One region of the Streptomyces sp. NPDC055099 genome, then DNA from elsewhere that is predicted to be linked to it. Evidence: riboswitches for the same ligand, from Rfam matches in the RefSeq annotation. Region 1 holds a riboswitch; the other holds the start of a gene.
What was found. Region 1 has a riboswitch for glycine ahead of gcvT (glycine cleavage system aminomethyltransferase GcvT). Riboswitches for the same ligand answer to the same signal wherever they lie in the genome.
Positions count from the first base shown of each region.

Region 2: it holds a riboswitch for glycine, as region 1 does, so the genes downstream of both, gcvP (aminomethyl-transferring glycine dehydrogenase) here and gcvT (glycine cleavage system aminomethyltransferase GcvT) in region 1, are expected to answer to the same signal.

Region 1 is NZ_JBSGUA010000015.1:35,180-44,603, forward strand. Features, by position in the region: gene ACWFRU_RS31065 (L-serine ammonia-lyase) at 1-703, opposite strand, end outside; gene glyA (serine hydroxymethyltransferase) at 931-2,190, opposite strand; gene gcvH (glycine cleavage system protein GcvH) at 2,221-2,598, opposite strand; gene gcvT (glycine cleavage system aminomethyltransferase GcvT) at 2,657-3,790, opposite strand; glycine riboswitch at 3,827-3,937, opposite strand; glycine riboswitch at 3,938-4,043, opposite strand; gene ACWFRU_RS31085 (AAA family ATPase) at 4,197-4,871, shown strand; gene ACWFRU_RS31090 (enhanced serine sensitivity protein SseB) at 4,933-5,736, shown strand; gene ACWFRU_RS31095 (enhanced serine sensitivity protein SseB C-terminal domain-containing protein) at 5,862-6,635, shown strand; gene ACWFRU_RS31100 (ABC transporter permease) at 6,990-7,994, shown strand; gene ACWFRU_RS31105 (ABC transporter substrate-binding protein) at 8,097-9,424, shown strand, end outside.
Region 2 is NZ_JBSGUA010000006.1:3,534-12,957, forward strand. Features, by position in the region: gene ACWFRU_RS16835 (DUF881 domain-containing protein) at 30-929, shown strand; gene ACWFRU_RS16840 (small basic family protein) at 926-1,258, shown strand; gene ACWFRU_RS16845 (DUF881 domain-containing protein) at 1,264-2,142, shown strand; gene ACWFRU_RS16850 (FHA domain-containing protein) at 2,225-3,193, shown strand; gene ftsR (transcriptional regulator FtsR) at 3,236-3,979, shown strand; gene ACWFRU_RS16860 (bifunctional nuclease family protein) at 4,033-4,506, shown strand; gene ACWFRU_RS16865 (MerR family transcriptional regulator) at 4,677-5,312, shown strand; gene ACWFRU_RS16870 (DNA polymerase IV) at 5,350-6,771, shown strand; gene ACWFRU_RS16875 (PRC-barrel domain-containing protein) at 6,821-7,201, opposite strand; glycine riboswitch at 7,346-7,443, shown strand; gene gcvP (aminomethyl-transferring glycine dehydrogenase) at 7,641-9,424, shown strand, end outside.

The DNA.
Region 1 (9,424 bases):
GGATGCCCTCGCGGGACATGCCGCGGGACACGCAGGACTGCATGACGCCCCAGATGTCCAGGAGGCCCGAGCGGATCTCCTCCTCCGTGCGCCAGGCCTTCTCGTTCTCCAGCATCAGCGCGGAGATGGACAGGCCGGTCTCCTTGGCGAGGCGCAGCAGCTCGTCGCCCGTGCGGAAGGGGTGCTTGAGGACCGTGTCGTCCGGCACGATCGGGTTCTCGCCGGCCACCGCGTCCTCGTCGACCACGAAGCCGCCGCCCACGGAGTAGTACGTCTTCTCCAGGACGAGGCCGCCCTCATGGTCGTACGCGAAGATCGTCATGCCGTTGGCGTGGTACGGCAGGGCCTTGCGGCGGTGCAGGACCAGGTCCTCGTCGAAGTCGAAGTCGATCTCGTGCATGCCGAGGATGTTGATGCGGCCGCTCGACTTGATCTGCTCGACGCGGTCGTCCGCCGACTCCACGTCCACCGAGCGCGGCGACTCGCCCTCCAGGCCGAGCAGCACCGCCTTCGGGGTGCCGTGGCCGTGGCCCGTCGCGCCGAGCGAGCCGTAGAGCTCGGCCCGTATGGCGGTGGTGTGGGCCATCAGGCCCTCGTTCTTGAGGCGGCTCGCGAAGATGCGGGCGGCGCGCATGGGACCGACCGTGTGGGAGCTGGACGGGCCGATGCCGATCGAGAACAGGTCGAAGACCGAGAGGGCCACGAGAAACTCCAAGAGTGGTTGGTAGACGCCGTTGTCTGCCAGAGCATTCAGCGGCGCGACAGCGCCTCGGTTGAGGGTGGTGGCGGGCGACGGGTGGGCGGTGCAGAAAGCAGGGCGTGAGCCGGGGCATGGGCCGGGGCATGGGCCGGGGCACCGCACTCACTGTCCTCACTGTCCAGTGTGCGCGGTGCCCCGAAGGTCCGTACGAAAGAAAGCGTACGAAAATGCTACAGGTTGGGGTACAGCGGGTGCTTTTCCGCCAAGGCGGTGACGCGGGCCTTCAGGGATTCCGCGTCGAAGCCCGGCTTCAGCGCCTCGGCGATGATGTCGGCGACCTCACGGAAGTCGTCCTCCTGGAAGCCGCGGGTCGCGAGCGCGGGCGTACCGATCCGCAGGCCCGAGGTGACCATCGGGGGGCGCGGGTCGTTCGGGATCGCGTTGCGGTTGACCGTGATGCCGACCTCGTGGAGGCGGTCCTCGGCCTGCTGGCCGTCCAGCTCGGAGTTGCGCAGGTCCACCAGGACCAGGTGCACGTCCGTGCCGCCGGACAGGACGTCGACGCCGACGGCCTTCGCGTCGTCCTGCACCAGGCGCTCGGCCAGGATGCGGGCGCCGTCCAGGGTGCGCTGCTGGCGCTCCTTGAACTCCTCGGAGGCCGCGACCTTGAAGGAGACGGCCTTGGCCGCGATCACGTGCTCCAGCGGGCCGCCCTGGAAGCCGGGGAAGACCGCCGAGTTCAGCTTCTTCGCGAACGCCTTGTCGCGGGCCAGGATGACGCCGCCGCGCGGGCCGCCGAGCGTCTTGTGCGTGGTGGAGGTCACCACGTCCGCGTACGGCACCGGGTTCGGGTGCAGACCGGCGGCGACGAGACCGGCGAAGTGCGCCATGTCGACCCACAGCTTCGCGCCGACCTCGTCGGCGATCCGGCGGAACTCCGCGAAGTCCAGCTGACGCGGGTAGGCGGACCAGCCCGCGATGATCACCTTGGGGCTGTTCTCCTTGGCCAGGCGCTCGACCTCGGCCATGTCGACCAGACCGGCCTCGTCCACGTGGTACGCGACCACGTTGAACTGCTTGCCGGAGAAGTTCAGGCGCATGCCGTGGGTGAGGTGGCCGCCGTGCGCCAGGTCGAGGCCGAGGATCGTGTCGCCGGGCTGGGCGATCGCGAAGAGGGCGGCCTGGTTGGCGGAGGCGCCGGAGTGCGGCTGGACGTTGGCGTACTCGGCGCCGAACAGGTCCTTGATCCGGTCGATCGCGATCTGCTCGGTGACGTCGACGTGCTCACAGCCGCCGTAGTACCGGCGGCCGGGGTAGCCCTCGGCGTACTTGTTGGTGAGGACCGTGCCCTGGGCCTCCATGACGGCGACGGGAGCGAAGTTCTCCGAGGCGATCATTTCCAGGGTGGACTGCTGACGGTGGAGCTCGGCGTCGACGGCGGCGGCGACGTCCGGGTCCAGCTCGTGGAGAGGGGTGTTGAGAAGCGACATCAGGTGGTCCCTAAGGGTCTTCGGGGGGCTTCAGCTGCCGGAGAACTCGGTGTACTCGTCCGCGGAGAGCAGGTCCTTCGGCTCCTCCGAGACGCGCACCTTGAAGAGCCAACCACCCTCGAACGGGGCGGAGTTGACGAGCGACGGGTCTTCCACGACGTCCTGGTTCGACTCGACGACCTCGCCGGTGACCGGCGAGTAGAGGTCGCTGACGGACTTGGTCGACTCGAGCTCGCCGCACGTCTCGCCCGCGGTCACCGCGGCACCGGCCTCGGGCAGGTCGGCGTAGACGACGTCACCGAGCGCGTTGGCCGCGTGCTCCGTGATGCCGACGGTCGCCACACCGTCCTCGACGGCCGAGAGCCACTCGTGCTCCTTGCTGTAACGCAGCTGCTGGGGGTTGCTCATGACCTGAATTCTCCTGTACGCGGGGGAGTGCTGATGGACGAGGCTGTTGTGCGGGGTGTCACTTCTGGCGCTTGTAGAACGGCAGCGCCACGACCTCGTACGGCTCGTGCGTGCCCCGGATGTCCACGCCGACACCCTCACTGCCGGGGGTGGCGTGCGCCGCGTCGACATACGCGATGGCGATCGGCTTGCCCAGCGTGGGGGACGGTGCACCCGAGGTGACCTCGCCGATGACCTTGCCGTCGGCGACCACGGAGAAGCCCGCGCGCGGGACGCGGCGGCCTGAAGCGATCAGACCGACCAGCTTGCGCGGGGGAGCGGCCTCGGCGCGCTCCGCGGCGGCCGCGAGCGCCGCGCGCCCCACGAAGGTGTCGGACTGCGAGGTCTTCTCGAACTTGACGACCCGGCCGAGGCCCGCGTCGAAGGGCGTCAGCTCCGCGGTCAGCTCGTGCCCGTACAGCGGCATGCCCGCCTCAAGACGCAGCGTGTCGCGGCAGGAGAGACCGGCGGGGACCAGGCCCGCGGGCTCGCCGGCCTCCATGAGCGCGTTCCACAGCTTCTCGGCGTCGCCGGGCGCGACGAACAGCTCGAAGCCGTCCTCGCCCGTGTAGCCCGTGCGGGCGATCAGCGCGGGCACGCCCGCGACCGTGCCGGGCAGGCCCGCGTAGTACTTGAGGCCGTCCAGGTCGGCATCCGTGAGTGACTTCAGGATGCCGGGGGACTCGGGACCCTGGACGGCGAGCAGGGCGTACGCGTCACGGTCGTCGCGGACCTCGGCGTCGAAGCCCTCGGCGCGGGCGGTCAGCGCGTCGAGCACGACCTGGGCGTTCGAGGCGTTGGCGACCACCATGTACTCGGGGGTCTCGGGCTTGCCGAGCCGGTAGACGATCAGGTCGTCCAGGATGCCGCCGTCCTCGGCACAGATCATCGTGTAGCGGGCGCGGCCGACACCGATGGAGCCGATGTTGCCGACGAGCGCGAAGTTCAGGAGGTCCACGGCCTCGGGCCCCCGGACCGTGATCTCGCCCATGTGGGAGAGGTCGAAGAGACCGGCCTTGGTGCGCACGGCGTTGTGCTCGTCGCGCTCGCTCGCGTACCGCAGCGGCATGTCCCAGCCCGCGAAGTCGGTCATGGTCGCGCCGAGCGCACGATGCACGGCATCGAGTGCGGTCAGACGGGGGGCAGTACTCATTCGTGGAACTCCCAGGGGCATGACGGGCGAGGTCGATCCTCCCCATCTGTCATCGGAACCTGAGAGGTTCACCACGACCCGTACGTATGAGGGTCATGACTTGCACCTTGGGTGGAGCCGCGCAGGCGGCCCGCTTTTCAGATGTGCCTCGCCCGCGCGGTACGGGGCCTGAGAGATTCAAGGGAGGGACTTGCTCCTTCGGCGCCCCGGTGCGTCGTGCGACGGTCACCGGGAACTCTCCCGCGCGGATTCAAACGGCCTGTATGGAGTTTGCGCGCACATCATTGCACGCGCCTGCGTCACAAGGCAGTGCCAGTCCAGTAATGCTGTTGTGCCGCATTACCTTCTCTTTACACTTGCCGGGGAAGCTGCGGGAAGCAGGTACGTGACCGCTAAGGGGAGGCCGATCACGGTGCGCAGGACGAGTGTCTACGCGACCAACACAGGGGTGGCCCTGCCCAAACAGGCCGCCGCCCCCACCAGGGAGAGCTGCGGCCCCCTGCCGGCGGCCGTCGTCCGCGACCTGCGGCAGCGGACCGGCCACAGCCCGTACCGGCTCACGTTCGGCGAGGGCGATCTGATCGTCGTCTCCGGGCTGCCGGGCAGCGGCAAGTCCACGCTGATGCGCAGAGCCGTCGCCGGCCCCCGCATCGACTCGCAGGACACCCGCGACCGCTGGGCCCGGCGCATGCCGAGCCTCCTGCCGTACGCGGTGTACCGCCCGCTGGTCCGCATCGCGCACTACGCGGGCCTGCGCAAGGCCCTGCGCTCCGGCGAGGGCGTCGTGGTGCACGACTGCGGCACCCAGGCCTGGGTGCGCCGCTGGCTGGCCCGCGAGGCCGCGCGGCGCGGCACCACCCTGCACCTGCTGCTGCTCGACGTGCCGCCGGACACCGCCATAGAGGGGCAGCTCGCGCGCGGGCGCGGCGTGTCGCGGTACGCCTTCGCGCGCCACCGCAGGACGGTCGGCCGGCTCGTCGGCGCCGCCGAGCGCGGCGACCTGCCGCGCGGCTGCGGCTCGGCGGTGCTTCTGGACCGGACGGCGGCCGGGGTGCTGCGGGGGATCGGCTTCGGGGACTGAGCCGCCCGCCGCGTTAGGGTCGTGCCGCAGGCAGAGCGGGACCGATCAGGGGTTAGAAGAGATGGACATTCCGGCGCAGGCGCACGCCCATCCCTACGGAGGATGGCCGGGCAACGAACTCGAAGAGGTGCTCGCGGCATCCCTGGGCACCCCCGGAGCGCCCCGGGCGTCCGCGGGGGCCCGCATCGTCGAGGTGCTCGGCCGCAGCCACGTCTGGGTCCCGCTGCCGAACGGCGGGGGCCCGGACAGCGGCACCCTCGACCTGCCCACGCTGGAGATCGACGGCCAGGCCTATGTCCCCGTCTTCAGCTCCGAGCAGCAGTTCCACCAGGCCACCGGCGGGCGCATGGGCTGCACCGTGGCGCCCGCCGTGGAGTTCGCGCGCGGCCTGCCCCCGCAGCTGGGCATCGCGGTCAACCCGGACGGCACGGTCGGTGTGCCGCTGCCGCCGCCCGCCGTCGCCGAACTCTGCCGCGCCGGGCGCACCCCGCTGGACGGCCCCGCGACCGGCGGCCGCGTACGCCTCTTCGAACCGGACTGGCAGGAGGACCCGGTCGACTTCCTGTCCGCCGCCGCCCGCGAGTTCGAGGCCACCGGCGTCGTCCTGAGCGCCCGCCGCTGCCTGGCCAGCGTCGAGGGCGGTGACCCCGCACTGTTCGTCGGCGTCGAACTGACCTCCTGGGAGGGCAACGAGCGCGAGCTCCCGATGGAAGCCCTGGGCCGCGCACTGGGGCAGTCCCCGGTGGCCTGGCCGGTGAACCTGGTGCTGCTCGACGTGGCCCAGGACCCGGTCGCCGACTGGATGCGCGAGCGCGTCAGGACCTTCTTCGTCCGGACACCGGGACACGAGCACGGACATGTGTAAGGACATGTGCAGGTACGTGTGTGAGGGTGCCGTACGTCAAGTCGGTGTCAGGATCGCCGCATAAGCTGGTTTCATGAGCCGGAGTTCCACCGGGTCAGCGGGTCATCGCGAAGGGGCGGTTAAGGGTGAGTGCGTCGGGCACGGCTGCGGCCGGGCAGGTCGAGCACATGCTGCGCCAGGTGACGCCGGGGCGCTATGACGCCTACGAGGCGCTCCTGCGGGCGCTCGCCGCCGACCAGGTGTGGATGCTGCTCTGGCACGGCCAGGCCGGATCCCCCGACGCCCAGTACGGGAACATGGAGGTCGAGGGCCTGGGTTACGCCCCGTGCGTGACCTCGGCCCAGGAGCTCTCCGCCAGTGGCTGGAACCGCTCGTACGAGGTGGTCGGCGGTCTCGACATCGCCCGCACCCTCTTCCCCGACCACTACGGCCTCTGGCTGAACCCCCACGCGCCCGGCGGCGGTGTCGGCATCCCCTGGCTCGACCTGCGGCGCATCGCCTCGGGCCTCGACCTGCTGCCCGCGGGGCCGCTCAGGCTCACCGAACCGGCCATCGAGATCCCCCAGTTCTACGCCCTGCTCACGCAGAACGCCCACCGCACCCCCGCGGTCCGCTCGCTGCGCCGCGCCTGGGTGCAGCCCGCGCTCGGCGCCCCGTATCTGGCCATCGGTCTCGATGTGTACGACACCTCGCCGGCGTCGGTCGACGGGGTGCGCACGATGATGCAGCAGTCGATCGCCGCGGTCCCCGACGGCCTGCCCGTGTCGACGGTCGCGATGTCCGACCAGTACGACCCGGTGGCCATGTGGCTGCGTGCCAACGCGCGCCCCTTCTACGACCGCGAGGCCCAGCCCGCACCGGCGCCCGCGGGCGGTTACGGCTACCCCGCGCAGTACTGAACCGGCGCCGCGCCCCTCCCCGAGAGGGCCTTGAACCGGCCACCGCGGCTCGTATACCTGCCCTGACCGTCACGATGTCCGTTCTGATGGTGGAGGGGGCCTATGGGCTCCCGTGGCACCTTGCGACCCAACTGCCCCGTGTTCGACCCTCGTTCACGTGCGTCCGGATAACGGAACACCTCGATCAGCATCACGGTTGCGCATCCATTCACCGTCAAGGCTGGTAACAGATCGCGACCCCGATGAAGACTCCCGCACCAGGGGCGCTTCGCCCCTGTGTACGACGGACTGATCACGTCGCTACAGCGGCAAGTGCGGGCCGGTCACCACCGGTTGAGAGGGGTCCCTGCCACGATGACGGCACCATTGCATGACACACCTGCGGACGCGGACCCGACAGCGGACGTCGCTCCCGCAGCTGATGCAGGGGTGAAGAAGGTCGAGGGGCGGTCCCTCAAGCAGATCGCCTGGAACCGCTTGAAGCGGGACAGGGTCGCTCTGGCCGGCGGCATCACCGTGCTCGTCCTGGTCTTTGTCGCCGTCTTCGCACCCCTGATCGTCTCCCTGCTGGGCCACCCGCCCAACGAGTTTCATCAGGAAGAGCTGGAAGACCTGACGAACCTGCCCAAGGGCGCGTTCGGCGGCATGAGTTGGGACTTCCTCTTCGGAGTAGAGCCCAACAAGGGCCGCGACGTCTTCAGCCGCATCGTCTACGGAGCCCGCATCTCGCTCCTGGTGGCGTTCCTCGCCGCCGTGGTGGCCGTGGCGCTCGGCACCTTCTTCGGCATCATCGCCGGTTACTTCGGGGGCTGGGTCGACGCGACGATCAGCCGTGTCATGGACGTGCTGCTCGCCTTCCCGCAGTTGCTCTTCGTGATCTCCCTGGTCTCGGTCCTCCCCGACGACCTGCTCGGCCTCACCGGCAGCGGGGTCCGCATCGCCGTCCTGATCCTGGTGATCGGCTTCTTCGGCTGGCCCTACGTCGGGCGCATCGTCCGCGGCCAGACCCTCAGCCTGCGCGAACGCGAGTACGTGGAGGCGGCCCGCAGCCTCGGCGGCGGTCAACGGCACATCCTCTTCCGTGAGTTGCTGCCGAACCTGATCGCACCGATCACGGTGTACGCGACCCTGATGATCCCCACCAACATCCTCACCGAAGCGGCGCTCAGCTTCCTCGGCGCAGGTGTACGGCCGCCGACGGCCTCCTGGGGCGGCATGCTCCGGGACGCCCTCGCGACGTACGAGCACGATCCGATGTTCATGGTCTTCCCCGGCCTGGCGATCTTCGTGACCGTGCTTGCCTTCAACCTCTTCGGTGATGGGCTGCGCGACGCCCTGGACCCCAAGGGAACTCGGTAAACAGCTCCAACTGGCTTGCCCCTGCCGCAGCGTCAGGTGGCTCTTCCCATGGTTCTCAAGGCAGTCAAAGCCTGGGACCGCGAATCTCGGAGGATGCGAGAAATGCCCACAGGTTCCTCTAAACGACGGTTGACCGCAGGCGCGGCCCTCGTCGTGGCGGCGCTGGTGACCACCACGGCGTGCGGCGGCGGCAGCGACGACGACGACAGCAAGGGCGCCGGCTACAACGCGGCGATCGGCAAGGTCGCGAACAAGTCGGCGAAGAAGGGCGGAACGCTCAAGTTCATCGCCAAGCAGGACCTGGACTCGGCCGACCCGCAGCGTGCCTACTACGGCATGACGTGGGACTTCATGCGGTTCTACACCCGCACGCTGATCACGTACGACACCAAGCCGGGTGCCGCGTCCAACAAGCTCGTCCCCGACCTCGCCGAGTCCACGGCGAAGATCAGCGACGACGGCAAGACCTACACGTACAAGCTGCGTGACGGTCTCACCTGGGAGGACGGCTCGGCGCTGACCTCCAAGGACATCAAGTACGGCATCGAGCGCATCTGGGCGACCAAGGTCATCACCGGCGGTCCCGGCTACCTGAAGTCGACGCTTGACCCGAAGGGCGAGTACAAGGGCCCCTACGAGGACAAGTCGAAGGACAAGCTCGGTCTGAAGGCGATCGAGACGCCGGACGACAAGACCATCATCTTCAAGCTGCCCAAGAAGAACGGCGACTTCGAGCAGATGCTCGCGATGCCGTCGGGCACCCCGGTGAAGCAGTCCGAGGACACCGGCGCCAAGTACACCCAGCGCCCGTTCTCCTCCGGCCCGTACAAGTTCCAGAACTACAGCGCCGGCAAGAGCATCACGCTGGTCCGCAACAATAACTGGAAGAAGTCGTCCGACCCGGTCCGTCCCGCGCTGCCGGACAAGATCCAGGTCACCATCTCGGCGAACCTCGAAGAGAACGACAAGCGCCTGATGGAAGGCGACTACGACATCGACATGAATGGCACCGGCATGACCCAGTCGGGTCGTACCACCGCCATTCAGGACCACAAGGGCAACGTCGACAACATGCAGACGGACTTCGTCCGTTACGTCGCCCTGGTGACCAAGACGAAGCCGTTCGACAACGAGGCCTGCCGCAAGGCCGTCTTCTACGCCACGGACTTCGCGGGCCTGCAGAAGACCCGAGGCGGCCCGGTCGCCGCCGGTGAGATCGCCACCAGCGTCTTCCCGAAGGCCATCAAGGGCCACGACGACTACGACCCGTACGGCATCGCCGAGCGCAAGGGCAAGCCGGACGTCGCCAAGGCCAAGGCCGAGCTCAAGAAGTGCGGCAAGCCGGGCGGCTTCTCGACCAAGGTCTCGGCGCGCACCAACCAGCCGGGCGAGGTGGACGCCGCCACGGCGCTCCAGGAGCAGCTGAAGAA
Region 2 (9,424 bases), on a different contig from region 1:
TTCGGAGGTAGCGCCCGCGACGTGCGACGATGTGCGGCATGCCGCAGCAGCCCCCCGTTCGGAGCACCCCCTCGCGCCCCCGGCGTCCGGACGCCTCCATGTCGCTGCTGAACACGGTCATGGACCACAGTCTGGACGAGGGGTACGCCGAGGCGGCTGCCCGCAAGAAGGCCGCCGGTGCCGGTGGCGTGCCACGTCCCTTGCGGGCGAAACTCGGTCTGGCCCTCGGTCTTGTGCTCGCGGCCCTGGTGGTGACGGTGGGTGCCGCGCAGGCGCGGATAGCGGCTCCGGTCGTCGCCAAGGAGCGCGCGGAGCTCATCGACCGGATCGAGTCGGCGACCTCGGACGCCGACGAGCTCGAAGGGGACGTCGAGACGCTCCGCGACGACGTGGGCGAGCGGCAGCGTGAGGCGCTGAAGAAACACGGGGGCAGCCAGGGCGAGTTGGTGTCCCTGCTCTCCGGTGCCACCAAGGTCCATGGGACCGGTGTGAAGCTTGTGGTGGACGACGCCAAGGAAGCCGACCAGGGCGGGGGCGGGCCGCGCGAGAGCGCGGGGTTCTCCGACACCGGTCGGGTCCGCGACCGTGACATGCAACGGGTCGTCAACGGCCTGTGGCAGTCCGGCGCGGAGGCGATCGCCATCAACGACCAGCGGCTGACGGCGCTGTCGGCGATCAGGGCCGCGGGGGACGCGATACTGGTCGACAACAAGCCGCTGGTGCCGCCGTATACGGTTCTTGCCGTAGGCGACGGGCAGCGTCTGAGCACGAGATTCCAGAACAGTCGCGACGGTCAGTATCTGCATGCTCTGCAGGAGAACTTCGGCGTCCGGACCAGCATTTCCGTCCACGATGACGTCCGACTGCCGGCAGCACCGAGTGTGACCGTACGTACAGCAGAGCCGAAGGCAGGAAAGGGCACATCGTGATCGCCGTACTGGGCCTCGTCGTGGGAGTCGTGGCCGGATTGTTGGTCCGGCCCGAGGTTCCGGCCGTGGTCGAGCCGTACCTTCCGATCGCCGTGGTGGCGGCACTCGACGCGGTGTTCGGAGGCCTGCGGGCGATGCTCGACGGCATCTTCGACGACAAGGTCTTCGTGGTGTCGTTCCTCTCGAACGTGGTCGTGGCGGCCCTGATCGTGTTCCTCGGCGACAAGTTGGGCGTGGGCGCCCAGCTCTCCACCGGTGTCGTGGTGGTGCTCGGCATCCGGATCTTCTCCAACGCCGCCGCCATCCGCCGACACGTCTTCAGGGCGTGACGCGGATGGGTACGGAGGAGACGCCCGGGGGCGACAACCGGAGCAGGGAGCTGCCCGCCGAGGTGCGCAGCGTGCCCGCGGAGCCCGGGGACGGCGCGGCGCCCGAGCGGGACGAGCCGCAGGACGCGCGACGTGACGAGCCGCAGGACGGGAAGGCGCCGCTCAGCGGCCGGCAGCGGCTGGCCCAGGGGCTGTGGCCGCCTCGCGTCACGCGCCCGCAACTCATCGTGGCCCTGCTGCTGTTCGTGCTGGGGCTCGGTCTCGCCATCCAGGTGCGCTCCAACAACGACAGCAGTGCGCTGCGCGGGGCACGTCAGGAAGATCTCGTACGCATCCTCGATGAACTCGATGACCGTACACAGCGTCTGGAAGGTGAGAAGCAGCGTCTCGAGGACCAGCGCACCGGGCTGGAGAACAGCTCGGACCAGGCCGAGGAGGCCCGCAAGCAGACTGTCGAGAAGGAGCGTCAACTCGGCATTCTGGCGGGCACCGTGGCGGCGCAGGGTCCTGGAATCACGCTGACCATCGATGACAAGAAGGGGTCGGTCAAGGCGGACATGCTGCTTGACGCCATCCAGGAGTTGCGTGCCGCGGGGGCCGAGGCCATCCAGATCAATGATGTACGCGTAGTGGCCAGCACCTATCTTTCGGATACGGACAGTGGTGGTGTCCGGGTGGACGGCCGCAAGGTCGGCAAGCCCTACCGGTTCAAGGTGATCGGCAAGCCGCAGGACCTCGAGCCGGCGCTGAACATCCCAGGTGGAGTGGTGCAGACTCTGGAGAAGGAGCAGGCCACCGCCACCGTGACGCGAGCGGAGAAGATCGTGGTGGACGCCTTGCGAGCGGCGAAGCGGCCTGACTACGCTCGGTCGTCGTCCCAGTGAGGCGGGGGCGCATGGGGGCCGCCGGTCAAGGGCATGAGGTTGCGGGGGGTCGGCGCACTGTAAGCGTGGTGCGTGGTGGAAACTGTTTGGTGGATACGGACGTTGTGAGGATGTCTGTGCTGCCGATGTACGCCGGTGTGTGCAATCAGGGTTCGTCCTGCCCCACGGGCGGGTCTGTTTCGGTCAAGGGGAATCGCCCGTGAAGTTGTTTGCGAAGTTGTTCGGCAAGAGCGCACGTGAGGACAGTGGCAATCCCGCCACGGCCCGGCACCGTGCCCCGCGCCATGGAGATGCCGAGGAGCAGGGCGCCGAGCGCCCGATGTTCCGTGACCAGGTCGGTGGGCCAGGCGGTGACATTTCGGGCGCGCAGGGCGCGTCGTCTGTTGACCCTGCCGGTCCGGGCCGCATAGGTTTCGGAGAACCGTCAACCTCAAGTACGGGTGGAGGGTTTACCCCCGATCCGTACGCATCGAATGCCCCCGCGGGGCAGCCGCGGCAGGAGGATCCGTCCATGGCCCTGGTGTGTACGAGGTGCGGGAACCGCAACGCCGAGGCGAGCCGGTTCTGCTCCAACTGCGGCGCGCCGCTGCGGGCCGGGGCGGCGCCGGAGCGTCCGTCCGAGACGACCTCGACGATCTCCATCTCTGGCCTGGAGGCCTACGACGCGGAGGTGACGGGGCAGACCGCCTCGCCCGCCCTCTCGCCGGAGGCCCAGGCCGCCGTAGACGCACTGCCGCTCGGTTCCGCGCTCCTGGTGGTGCGCCGTGGGCCGAACTCGGGCAGCCGCTTCCTTCTGGACGGCGAGCTGACCACGGCGGGGCGCCACCCGCAGAGCGACATCTTCCTGGACGACGTGACCGTCTCGCGCCGTCACGTGGAGTTCCGTCGTCTCGGGGACGGTTCCTTCACCGTCGCCGACGTGGGCAGCCTCAACGGCACGTACGTCAACCGGGAGCGCATCGACTCGGTCGCGCTGTCGAACGGCGACGAGGTGCAGATCGGCAAGTACCGGCTGGTCTTCTACGCGAGCCAGCGGGGCATCGGCATCTGATCCTCCCCCGGACGTCGTCCGGGGGGACCCCCAGGAAGGTCCATGCTTCAAACACCGAGGGGCGGTGCCGGGAACGGCACCGCCGCCGAGGACCATCGGAAGATGAGCATCGGCGCGGTGCTGAACGCGCTGCGTGACGAGTTTCCCGAGGTCACGATCTCCAAGATCCGGTTCCTGGAGGCGGAGGGGCTCATCGAGCCGGAGCGCACGCCCTCTGGCTACCGCAAATTCAGCCCCCAGGACGTCGAGCGGCTCGGTCACGTCCTGAGGATGCAGAGGGACCACTATCTGCCGCTCAAGGTGATCCGGGAGCACCTTGACGCCCTGGAGCGCGGAGAGCGGGTCTCTGTGCCCTCTCTGGGGCAGCCGCGCGAGCCCGGTGACGCCTGGGGCGTGAGTGACGCCGTGGAGCCCACTGCCGCCCGTGTGGGCCGTGCGGAGCTCCTGGCAGCCGCCGAGATCGACGCGGAGCAGCTCGCCGACTGGGAGACGTACGGGCTCATCGTGCCCTTGCCGGACGGTGGTTACGACGCGGAGGCCGTGACGGTCGCCGCGCTCGTCGTCGAACTTGGGCGATTCGGTATCGAACCCAGGCATCTGCGCGCCGTGAAAACGGCGGCCGAACGCGAGGCCGGTCTGGTCGACCAGGTCGTCGCGCCGCTGCGCCGGCACCGCAATCCGCAGACCAGGGCCCATGCGGAAGCCCGTACGAAGGAACTCGCCGGGCTGACCGGAAAGCTGCATTCTGCACTGGTACAGACGGCGCTCGGGGTCCGGTTGCCCTGACTCAGGGGGTGCCCGACTACCCAAACCGGCCGGGCACGTCCTAGGGTTGCTGTGTGAACGAGCTCGACGTCGTAGGTGTCCGGGTGGAAATGCCCTCCAACCAACCGATCGTGCTCCTGCGTGAAGTGGGAGGCGATCGATACCTCCCCATCTGGATCGGACCAGGGGAGGCGACCGCGATCGCCTTCGCACAGCAGGGGATGGCGCCCGCACGGCCGCTGACCCACGACCTGTTCAAGGACGTGCTGGAGGCGGTGGGTCAGGAGCTCACCGAGGTGCGCATCACGGACCTCCGGGAAGGTGTCTTCTACGCGGAGCTGGTCTTCGCCAGTGGAGTCGAGGTGAGCGCCCGGCCGTCCGACGCCATAGCGCTCGCGCTCCGTACGGGAACGCCGATCTACGGCAGCGACGGAGTCCTCGACGACGCGGGCATCGCCATTCCGGACGAGCAGGAGGACGAGGTGGAGAAGTTCCGCGAGTTCCTCGACCAGATCTCTCCCGAGGACTTCGGCACCAACAGCCAATAGGCCGTCGCTTCCGAGGGCCCGGCCGGCCATCCGGCTAGCCTTTCCCGGCAGTGCGGGACAGCAAACCACTCTTAGGGTGATTATCACTCGGCGTGCCGAGTGTGGCGATCGTTGACGAGCCCCTGGTGACTGCCTACCGTCGTGAAGGCAGGTCAAGGACGGAGGTCGGCGTGAGAAGCAGCGGCGACGGTGCGGCGATGGGTGGGCCGTATCCGCTTCACACCAGCACTGCCGGTCCCTCTCCGCAGAGGCCGATGGTGGTTCAGGGGAGCGTTCAGGGGAGCGGGGACGCCACGTCCGGACAGTCCGAACAGGAACAGATCGGTTACCGGGGTCCCACCGCGTGTGCGGCCGCCGGGATCACCTACCGACAGCTCGACTACTGGGCCCGTACGGGCCTCGTCGAGCCCAGTGTGCGGTCCGCGGGCGGTTCGGGGACCCAGCGGCTCTACAGCTTCCGGGACGTCGTCGTCCTGAAGATCGTGCGGCGCTTCCTCGACACGGGTGTGTCCCTGCAGAACATCCGGACCACGGTCCAGCATCTGCGTGACCGCGGTTTCAAGGATCTGGAGCGGATGACGCTCATGAGCGACGGCGCGACGGTCTACGAGTGCACGTCGCCCGACGAGGTCCACGACCTGCTCCAGGGCGGCCAGGGCATCTTCGGGATCGCCGTGGGCGTCGTGTGGCGGGACGTGGAGGCGGCGCTCTCGCAGCTGCACGGGGAGCGGATCGACACCGGCGAGACGCTGGTGCGCCAGAACCCCGCCGATGAGCTCGCGAGGCGGCGCAACAGGGCCGTGTGAGGCCGCGTTGTCAGTGGCGTAAGGCAGCATCAGAGATGTGAGAACCGCGCCCACGATCCTGCATCTCGACATGGATGCCTTCTACGCGTCCGCAGAGCAGGCCGCGAAGCCGAGTCTGCGCGGGAAAGCCGTGGTCGTGGGCGGGCTGGGGCCGCGGGGCGTGGTGGCCACGGCCTCGTACGAGGCGCGGAAGTTCGGTGTGCACTCGGCGATGCCGATGGGGCAGGCGCGGCGCCTGGCGCCCAATGCCGCCTATCTGGTGCCCCGCTTCGGGCTCTACCGCGAGATCAGCGACCAGGTGATGACGCTGCTGCGGGAGCTGTCGCCGCTGGTGGAGCCGCTCAGCCTGGATGAGGCCTTCGTCGACCTGGAGGCCGGCGGGGTGGCCGACGACCGGGCGTCCGCGCTGGAGGTGGGCGAGCGGCTGCGCGCGGACATCAAGGCGGTGACGGGGCTCGCGGGGTCGGTCGGGCTCGCCGCGTCCAAGATGCTGGCGAAGATCGCCTCGGAGGAGGCCAAGCCCGACGGGCTGCGGCTGATAGTGCCGGGCACCGAGCGGGACCTGCTCGCCCCGATGCCGGTGCGGACGCTGCCCGGCGTCGGTCCTGCCACCGGGGACCATCTGCGGCGGGGCGGGATCACGACCGTGGGGGAGATCGCGGAGGCGGGCGAGGACGAGCTCGTGCGGCTCCTGGGGAAGTCGCACGGCAGCGCGCTGTACGCGATGGCGCTGGCGCGGGACGAGCGGCCCGTGGTGGCAGAGCGGGAATCCAAGTCGGTCAGTGTCGAGGACACGTACGACGTGGACATCCATGACCGGGTACGGGTCAGGGGCGAGGTCGCGCGGCTCGCCGAGCGCTGTGTGGAGCGGCTGCGGGCGGCCGGGCACTCGGGGCGGACCATCGTCCTGAAGGTGCGGCGGTTCGACTTCTCTACGCTGACGCGCTCCGAGACGCTGCGTGGGCCCACGGACGACCACGGGGTGGTGCGGGAGGCCGCCGCGCGGCTCCTGGAGTCCGTGGACACCACCGGAGGGGTGCGGCTCCTGGGAGTGGGCGTCACGGGGCTCGCGGACTACACGCAGGAGGACCTCTTCGCGCAAGCGCAGGCCCAGGCGGAGGCCGAGGCGCGGGCCGAGGCCACGGAGGCACCGGAGACGCAGCAGGAGACGGAGGAGGAGCGGGGCGGGGAGGCCGTGGCGCAGCCCATGGCCGAGGCGGGGGTGGAGCCGGCCGTTCCGGCCGAGCGGCGGTGGGCCGCGGGGCACGACGTGCGGCATGCCGAGTACGGGTACGGCTGGGTGCAGGGCAGTGGCCTGGGGCGGGTCACGGTGCGCTTCGAGACGCCCGAGTCGACCATGCCGGGGCGGGTGCGGACGTTCCGTACGGATGATCCGGCGCTCGAGCCCGCGGAGCCGTTGCCCCTGGTGGCGGCTCCCGGGGCGGTGGAGCCGCGGTGACGCCGGGGGCGCCTGTCCCGCCGGGGTCACCTGGGCTGCCGCGCGGGTGTCAGGGTTTCTCCTGCCCCGCGATGTTGCCGAAGTCCTTGTCCGGTGGTGGTGTGGACGGCGGAGGCGTGATGTCCAGGCCGTAATGGTGGTAGAGCTGCAGTTCCTGTTCGGGGGAGAGGTGGCGGCCCACGCCGAAATCGGGGGCGTCCTTGATCAGTGAGCGCTCGAAGGGGATGTGCAGGGTGCCGTCGCTCCTGAGCTCGCTCGGTTCCAGGGGGACGAAGGTGTCCCGGCTGAACAGGCCCGTGCGTATGGCGGCCCACTCCGGGGCGCCGGTCGCGTCGTCGAGATAGACCTCGTCGATCGTGCCGATCTTGGCCCCGTTCCGGTCGAACGCCTTCCGGCCGATCAAATTGCGCGGATCGATGTCGGTCTGCACGGGCCCTCCAACTGGTCGAGGCTTGTCGAAGTGGGGCGTAACTCATCCTCGTTCGTTCGCAATCACTACGAAAGAGCACTTCGGGGCAGGTGGCCACTCGAGGGAACGGTCACGGTCCTCGCTGGTAGGCTGGCGCTTGGCTGCTGACCCCGTGCGGGAGAGCTCTCCGGTCGAGACACCGGAGGCGCCGAAGGAGCAACTCCTCCCCGGAATCTCTCAGGCCCCTGTACCGCACGGACGAGGTCACTCTGGAAAGTAGGGCGGGCGTCGGGCGGGCACGTCCGGTCCCCTTCCTCACCGACGGTGAAAGCCGGTACGGCGCCTCTCGCGGGGCACGGACCGGTGAAACTCTCAGGTTGAGATGACAGAGGGGGAGGCCGTCCGGGTACCCGCGCCGTGGTGCCCCTCGCAGGTCGCGTCAGACCAGGAGGCCTCCGCAATGACCGCCACACCTCGTATCCCGCTCTCCCAGCTCGAACAGGGCATTCCCTTCGAGCAGCGGCACATCGGTCCCGATGTGGAAGCACGGGCCAAGATGCTCGCGCAGGTCGGGTACGGCTCGCTCGACGAGCTCACCGCGGCCGCCGTGCCGGATGTGATCAAGAACGCCGAGGCGCTGAACCTGCCCGGGGCGCGCACCGAGGCCGAGGTGCTCGCCGAGCTGCGCTCCCTCGCCGACCGTAACCAGGTCCTCGATTCCATGATCGGGCTCGGTTACTACGGGACCTTCACGCCGCCGGTGATCCTGCGGAACGTGATGGAGAACCCCGCGTGGTACACCGCTTACACGCCGTACCAGCCCGAGATCTCCCAGGGCCGCCTCGAGGCGCTGCTCAACTTCCAGACCGTCGTCGCCGAGCTGACGGGGCTGCCCACCTCCGGCGCCTCGCTGCTCGACGAGGGGACCGCGGCCGCCGAGGCCATGGCGCTGTCGCGGCGCATGGGCAAGGTCAAGGACGGTGTCTTCCTCGTCGACGCCGACGCGTTGCCGCAGACCATCGCCGTGATCCAGACGCGTGCCGAGCCGACCGGTGTCGAGGTCGTCGTCGCCGATCTGAGCGAGGGCATCCCGGCCGAGGTCGCCGAGCGCGGTGTCGTCGGCGTGCTGATCCAGTACCCCGGCGCCTCGGGTGCCGTACGCGACATAAAGCCGCTCATCGAGCAGGCCCACGAGCTCGGCGCCATCGTCTCCGTCGCCGCCGACCTGCTGGCCCTGACGCTGCTGACCTCGCCCGGTGAGCTCGGCGCCGACATCGCCGTCGGCACGACGCAGCGCTTCGGCGTCCCGATGGGCTTCGGCGGCCCGCACGCCGGTTACATGGCGGTGCGCGAGAAGTTCGCGCGCAGCCTGCCGGGGCGGCTCGTCGGCGTCTCCGTGGACGCGGACGGCAACAAGGCCTACCGGCTCGCGCTGCAGACGCGTGAGCAGCACATCCGCCGCGAGAAGGCCACCAGCAACATCTGCACCGCTCAGGTGCTGCTCGCCGTGATGGCCGGAATGTACGCCGTCTATCACGGGCCGGAGGGACTCAAGGCCATCGCGCGGCGTACCCACCGCTACGCGACCGTGCTGGCCGCGGGGCTCACCGCGGGCGGGGTCGAGGTCGTGCACGGCGCGTACTTCGACACGCTGACCGTGCGGGTGCCCGGCAGGGCCGAGGCGCTCGTCGCGGCGGCCCGCGAGGGTGGCGTCAACATCCACCAGGTCGACGCCGACCACGTCTCCCTGGCCTGCGACGAGACCACCACGCGCAAGCAACTGACCGCGATCTGGGGCGCGTTCGGGGTCGAGGCCGACATCGAGGCGCTCGACGCCCGGACCGAGGACTCGCTCCCCGCGGAGCTGCTGCGCGGCGACGAGTACCTCACGCACCCCGTCTTCCACCAGTACCGCTCCGAGACCGCCATGCTGCGTTACCTGCGCAAGCTGGCCGACCGCGACTACGCGCTCGACCGCGGCATGATCCCGCTGGGCTCCTGCACCATGAAGCTCAACGCGACCACCGAGATGGAGCCAGTCACCTGGCCCGAGTTCGGACAGCTGCACCCCTTCGCGCCCGCCCAGCAGGCGCAGGGCTATCTGACGCTCATCCGTGAGCTGGAGGAGCGGCTCGCCGAGGTCACCGGGTACGACAAGGTCTCGCTGCAGCCCAACGCCGGTTCGCAGGGCGAGCTCGCCGGACTGCTCGCCGTGCGCGGCTACCACCGCGCCAACGGCGACGA